3 regions of the Methylobacterium sp. CM6247 genome follow, and region 3 is predicted to be linked to each of the others. Evidence: predicted binding sites of a transcription regulator. Region 3 holds the regulator's gene; each other region holds the start of a gene.
The links. Region 3 encodes PhoB, which activates phosphate uptake and scavenging genes when phosphate is short. Its sites were predicted from a motif close to TGTCATNNANCTGTCAT; they were not measured.
Positions count from the first base shown of each region.

Region 1: the regulator PhoB is predicted to act here: its motif matches at 1,446-1,462, upstream of ACYQOP_RS24865 (UDP-2,3-diacylglucosamine diphosphatase).
Region 2: the regulator PhoB is predicted to act here: its motif matches at 716-732, upstream of ACYQOP_RS01335 (ceramide glucosyltransferase).

Region 1 covers NZ_JBTXKX010000003.1:5,025,277-5,027,538, reverse strand. Annotated here, with positions in the region: gene ACYQOP_RS24870 (glycosyltransferase) at 1-575, opposite strand, end outside; gene ACYQOP_RS24865 (UDP-2,3-diacylglucosamine diphosphatase) at 572-1,399, opposite strand; gene ACYQOP_RS24860 (hypothetical protein) at 1,739-1,912, shown strand; gene ACYQOP_RS24855 (aminotransferase class V-fold PLP-dependent enzyme) at 2,022-2,262, shown strand, end outside.
Region 2 covers NZ_JBTXKX010000003.1:103,702-105,963, forward strand. Annotated here, with positions in the region: gene ACYQOP_RS01330 (histone deacetylase family protein) at 1-605, opposite strand, end outside; gene ACYQOP_RS01335 (ceramide glucosyltransferase) at 802-1,962, shown strand.
Region 3 covers NZ_JBTXKX010000003.1:2,043,351-2,045,612, forward strand. Annotated here, with positions in the region: gene phoU (phosphate signaling complex protein PhoU) at 1-670, shown strand, start outside; gene phoB (phosphate regulon transcriptional regulator PhoB) at 759-1,460, shown strand; gene ACYQOP_RS10435 (winged helix-turn-helix transcriptional regulator) at 1,933-2,262, opposite strand, start outside.

The DNA.
Region 1 (2,262 bases), 3.0 Mb from region 3:
CCGACGAAAAGAAAGAACGGTCCGGGCAACCCGACCAGGGCATCCGGCAGGACGTCATCCGGCCCAGCGGGGCGAAAGAGGTCGGTATCGACTCCCCGCGTCCAGCGCATCAGGTTACCGAACCCACGGGAGGCGAGGTCACGCTCGAGGGATGGGGTCGATACCATCGTACCGCTCGCCGCGCCGTGGAAACGCCGCAGCCAGGCGTAGCTCCAACTCTCCGGAACGGGCGCGCGGGCGGCGAGATATTCGGGAAAGCGCGTGTGGTAGCTCGTGGTGAACGGGCGGCCATGCGAGAGGCAATAGCGGCGGGTCGCGTAACCGACGGTCCCCTCGGTCGCCACATGCACATGGGTCGGCGCAAGATCGGCCCAGAGGCGTGCGACCTTACCTTTCGTGGCGTAGGAAAGCCGTATCTCGGGATATCCCGGAAGCGGCACCGAAGCGAAATCCTGATGGGTCAGGAACACCGTCTCGAACCCGAGCTCGCGGCCGGCGCTCGCCATGTTCTCGAGCGAACGGACCACCCCGTTGACCTGCGGGTGCCAAGCATCGGTGGCGATCAGCAGCCTCACGCGACCGCCCTTGCCGGATTCGAGAGGACCGCGCCTCGTTCCGCCTCTTCGGCGGCAGCGCGTGCCCGCAGTACGCTCGGGTAATGCAGCACCTCCATGGTGCCATCGTAATGCTCGACGATGGCGGTGCAGGATTCCACCCAATCCCCGGTGTTCAGATAGGTCAGCCCGGCGATCTGGCGGTGAGCGGCATGGTGGATATGTCCGCAGATGACGCCGTCGGCGCCCACGCGCTTCGCCTCCGCGCTCAAAAGCTCCTCGAACTTTCCGATGAAATTGACGGCGTTCTTCACCTTCAGCTTCGCCCAGGCCGAGAGTGACCAGTAGGCGAGGCCGAGGCGGCGCCGGATCGTGTTCAGATGCGTGTTGATGAAGAGCGCGAACGTGTAGGCTCCGTCGCCCAGGAAGGCGATCCATTTGGCATGCCGAACGACCATGTCGAACTGGTCGCCGTGGATGACGAGGTAGCGCTTGCCGTCTGCCGCGACGTGGATCCGGTCGTCCACGACCTCGATCCCACCGAACGTCATGCCGAGATAATCTCTCAGGAATTCGTCGTGGTTGCCGGGGATGTAGATCAACGTCGAGCCTTTGCGCACTTTGCGCAACAGCTTCTGCACCACGTCGTTGTGGCTCTGCGGCCAGAACCAGCCCGATTTGAGCTGCCAGCCGTCGACGATATCGCCGACGAGGTAGATCTCATCGGCGTCGTAATCCCGCAGGAATTCCAGCAGTAACCCTGCCTGACAGCCCTTCGTGCCCAGATGCATATCGGACAGGAAGAGCGTCCTCACGCGGATCGTCTTCTCTGTATCTTCGCCCACGACCCACTCCGAATGGCTTCGGTGCGTTGAGCCAAACCGGATTCCCGTATCAGTTTGATGACGCGACCTCTGCTCGCTTCGCAGCGGACCCCTTTCAAGCAAGGCGCAGAGATGCTGCGTTGCGCCACAAATTTTTTGAGTGGCGACGAAGTTTTTTGCATTTTCCTTCGACCGCGAACCTCGGCATAGTCAGGTCCAAGGTGACCCACCGGATCGCGCTGGAAAGCGTGTGTCCGGAGCCCGCACGAGGCAAAATCAAGGTCGCCGACGAGGTGAGAAACGACGTCCACGGCCATGGGAGTGTGCGAACACCGCGCGCCCCGGCCAACGGAGAGAGGCTTGATTCAGTCGAAGGCGGTTGCGTCGAGCATTCCGGATCTCGCGGGCATCGAAGATGCCTCGGGGCTGGCCTCACGCCACCCGTCGATTGACGCGGACCATGCCATCGCATCCGGCCGGAAAAACGTGAGCCGGGCGTTCGGCAACGTTGTCGTATCCTCATCCAAAGCTTAGGAACCGCACTGGCGTCGACCCAAGCCGGATCGCGACCTTAGACCACCGTATTCGAACCCAGCGTCGTGCGCTGCGTGCACGCGAACCAAAGAAGAACCGGAGACACAACATGGCGGCAACGAGACGACCGGGTCGGAATCATCTGTTCGTTCCGGGCCCGACGAACATTCCTGACCGCGTTCAGCGGGCGATGATCGTCCCCTCGGAAGATCACCGTTCGGTCGACTTCCCGACGCTGACCAAGCCCCTGTTCGAAGAGACCAAGGCGGTCTTCGGCTCCACCGAAGGCACCATCTTCCTGTTCCCCGCGTCCGGCACCGGCATCTGGGAATCCGCGCTGACGAACACGC
Region 2 (2,262 bases), 1.9 Mb from region 3:
ACGCCATCTACGAGGCCCAGATCGAGGTCGCCGGGGATCTTGCGCGTCGGGTAGTTCTTCTCCGCATGGACCGAGAACGTGAACAGGTCCGGTGAGCCGGCGAGGCAATCGGCGGTGCCGTCGCCCTGATGCACGTCGCAATCGACCACCAGCGCCCGGCGGATCGCGCCCTCGTCCTGAAGCGCCAGGGCGGCGACGGCGACATCGTTGAACACGCAGAAACCCGCGCCGGTCTCCCGCCGCGCATGGTGGCTTCCGCCGGCGGCGCTGCCGGCGAGGCCATGTTCCAGCGCGAGCCGCGCCGCCGCGAGGGTGCCGCCGGCCGAGGCACACGAGCGGGCCACGACGCTCTCATCCACCGGAAGGCCGATCTCGCGCTCGATTTCCCGCGAGACCGAACAGGACAGGACGGCATCGACGTAATCCGATCGATGCGCGCGCTTCAGCATGTCCGCGTCGGCCGGCTCCGGTCTGACGAAACCGGCGGGGGCGAGGCCGAGCGCCGCGAGCGTTTCGGCGAGACGGCCATATTTCCGCATCGGAAAGCGATGCCCCTCCGGCAGGACGGCCTGATAGGCAAGGTGAACGACGATGGGCGGGGTCATGCCGGATCGAACCGGCCGGGCCGAACGGCAGTTCCGCGAATGGCCACGGGTCTCGTCTCGCTCACGCCCTGGCCTTCCCTCTGAGGGGCGGCAGATCGGGGCCGCGCCGCTGTCATACGACTGAAATAGCCCGTCTGTTACGGCCTTGGGCAGGGGCTGGTTCCGTCAGGTGGCGGAGGCCCGGAGGGAGCGCGGCATGTTCGGCAGTATCGAGACCGGCGCGATCGTCGCGCTCTCGCTCTGTGCCGCACTGACCTCGGTCAATCTCCTCAGCATCGCCATCGCCGCATGGCGCATTGGCCGGAATCGCGGGACCCCGAGCTTTCCCAGCGCCGCGCCCATTTCCCTCGTTCGCCCGGTCTGCGGCCTCGAAGCGTTCAGCGAGGAGATGCTCGAGCGCGGCTTCCATCTCGACCACCCGGATTACGAGCTGATCTTCTGCGTCGCCGATGGCCGTGATCCCATCGTGCCGCTCCTGCACCGCCTGATGGCGTCCCATCCCACGGTGCCGGCACGGCTCATCGTCGGCGACGAGCGGATCAGCGACAATCCCAAGCTCAACAATTGCGTGCGGGGCTGGGAGGCGGCCCGCCACGAATGGGTGGTGCTGGCCGATTCCAACGTCCTGATGCCGCCGGACTACCTACAGCGGCTGCAGGCGTCGTGGCGGCCCGATACGGGCCTCGTCTGCTCCACGCCCATCGGCGCACGGCCGCACGGTTTCTTCGCCGAACTGGAATGCGCCTTCCTCAATACGCTCCAGGCACGCTGGCAATATACCGGCGAAAGCCTCGGCCTCGGCTTCGCGCAGGGCAAGAGCATGCTCTGGCACAAGCCCTTCCTGGACGGGCATGGCGGAATACGTGCGCTCGCTGCCGAGATCGCCGAGGATGCGGCGGCGACGAAGCTCGTTCGCGCGGCCGGCAAGCGGGTCCACCTCGTGGCGTCGCCCTTCGACCAGCCCCTGGGCACCCGCGCGTTCCGCGAGGTCTGGTCGCGGCAGGTCCGCTGGGCGCGGCTGCGCCGGGTCACCTTCCCGCACTTCTTCGCGCCCGAGATCGGCTCCGGCACGGTGCTGCCCTTCGCGATCGCGGCCCTCTGCGTTCCCAGCACTCCAGTCCTGACCGGCGTCATCATCATGGCGATGCTCTGGTACGGGGCCGAATACGCGCTCGCGGCCCGCGCCGGGTGGCACCGCTCGCCCCGGCTCTTCCTCGCCTTCCTGCTTCGCGACGCCATCCTCCCAATCATGTGGGTGAGCGCCTGGATGCAGAGCGCCATCGTCTGGCGCGGCAACGCCATGGACATCCGCCCCAAGGAGACGCCGCGCCTGCGCACCCGCGCCACCGCGGCCTGACGGCGGATACGGCGGACTCCGAACCCGGCTCAACGGCACAGACTTATTCGATACAGTCTCTGGAGTTTTGTCCCCTCACCGTCATTCCGGGTCCGCGGAGCGGAGCGCGGAATCCAGAGCCGCAACCTGTGCTCGACATGGCAGCCTCGGTGGTTCTGGATTCCGGGCTCGCCGTCGGCGACCCGGAATGACGGAGGTGTGCCGACGAATGTCACACCATCGCGCTCTCACCTGAGTTCCGAGCTTTGACCGGATACGGGCTTCGCACGCCCTCTTTCTCGTACGGCAAAACTCTTGCTT
Region 3 (2,262 bases):
GATTTCCGAGATGGGCGGGATCGCCGAGAAGATGATGACAGATTCCGGCAATGCCCTGGTGCGCCGGGACGTGCCCCTGGCGCAGGCTGTCATCGCCGCCGACAAGCGTCTGGACGCGATCCAGCACGAGGTCGAGGAGCGGGCGATCCTTCTCATCGCCAAGCGCCAGCCGCTGTCCATCGACCTGCGCGAGACGGTATCGGCGATCCGCGTCTCGAACGATCTTGAGCGGATCGGCGACTTGTCCAAGAACGTCGCCAAGCGTGTGGTCGCCATCGCCGATCAGATCCAGCCGCAGAAGATCGTCATCGGCGTCCAGCATATGGGCGATCTGGTGCAGGAGCAGCTGAAGGACGTCCTCGACGCCTATGGCAGCCAGGACGTGAAGGCCGCCCTCGACGTCTGGGAGCGCGACGATTCCATCGACGCCCTCTACAACTCGCTCTTCCGCGAGCTGCTGACCTACATGATGGAAGATCCGCGCAACATCTCGTTCTGCACGCATCTCCTGTTCTGCGCCAAGAACATCGAGCGGATCGGCGATCACACCACCAACATCGCCGAGACGATCCATTATCTCGTCACCGGCACGAACGAGCTCGCCGAGCGGGACCGCCCGAAGAACGACGCGTCGAACTACGCCACCGTGTCGATGCCCGCCAGCGCCTGATCGCTGCCCCTGCCGGCCGCTCCAGCACACGCTCGGCGCGGCCGTCGCGTCCATCCGGGACGGTCGCCATCACCCCGAAAACATCCGCATGAACACGCGCATCCTGATCGTCGAGGACGAGGAGGCCCTCACTCTCCTCCTCCGCTACAACTTGGAAGCGGAGGGCTTCGTCGTCGATTCCGCCGCGCGGGGCGACGAGGCCGATCTGCGCCTTCAGGAGCAGGTTCCCGATCTCGTCCTGCTCGATTGGATGATGCCCGGCCTGTCCGGCATCGAGCTGTGCCGCCGCATCCGCGCCCGGCGGGAGACCGAGCGGCTGCCGGTGATCATGCTGACGGCGCGGGGCGAGGAGGGCGACCGCATCCGCGGCCTCGGCACCGGCGCCGACGATTACATCGTCAAGCCGTTCTCGGTGCCCGAGCTGCTCGCGCGGGTGCGTGCGCTCCTGCGCCGGGCCAAGCCGACCCATGTGTCTGACCTGCTGGTGGCCGGCAATATCGAACTCGACCGGGTCAGCCACCGCATCCGCCGGCAGGGCCGCGAGATCCATCTCGGGCCCACCGAGTTCAAGCTCCTCGAATTCCTGATGCAGAGCCCCGGCCGCGTGTTCTCGCGCGAGCAGCTGCTCGACGGGGTCTGGGGCCACGACGTCTATATCGACGAGCGCACGGTGGACGTCCATGTGGGCCGCCTGCGCAAGGCGATCAACCGTCCGCGCCAGAGCGACCCGATCCGCACCGTGCGCGGCTCCGGCTATTCCTTCGACGAGATGTTCTCCACGGACGAGTGAGGCCACGGCCGGCTTCGCGCCGCTCCGTCCGGAACGAGCGTCCCCATCGTGACGATGGCGGGTCGCCTTGCCCGCGGGCGATCCTCGCGAACCGATGCCATTCCGGCCGCCACGAGATATCGCGTTCGATCTCGGACGTCTGTCCGTTCCGGCATGTGCTCGCCCCCGGAGGGGGCAGGCATTCACCCATCTGGCTGGCAGCATGAGCCCTTCTTCCCTTCCAGGGGAGGGGGAACGATCGCGCCTGTCGAATCCTCCTGGATAGAGGGAGCTGCCATCGGGCAGATGTCTGAATCCGTCAGCCCTGGGGGAGGAGATCCGACGTTTGGTGCCCGCTGCCGGGTCTACTTTCGGCCCAACGTCGACGGACCCTGCGGCCGCCGCCATCCGCTGAGAGCGGACATTGATCATGGGCGGAAAGGACCGCTCCACTATGCGGTTTATCCGCTTTCGATGTCGCTACGTCACCTTGTCAGGTGACGTCGGGCTTCAGCACCCGCGTGTCATACCAACCGAGACGACGGTCATCGGCGGATCGCAAGGTGAGTTGAGCGACCGGAGCCCCGACTTCACGATCGACCAAGCGAGACCGGCGATCGGTCGGCCCATAGAGATGAGCCTCCCCCCATTGTCGAAGCGCGACGATGACGAGGAACAGGCCGCGCCCCTTCTCGGTCAGGACGTATTCCCGGTAGGCGGTCCCGTCCGAGGCGGGCGCCGTCTCCAGAATTCCCCGTTCGGTCAGGTCGCGAAGGCGGGTCGCCAGCATACCTTTGGCGATGCCGAGACCATTCTGGAACTC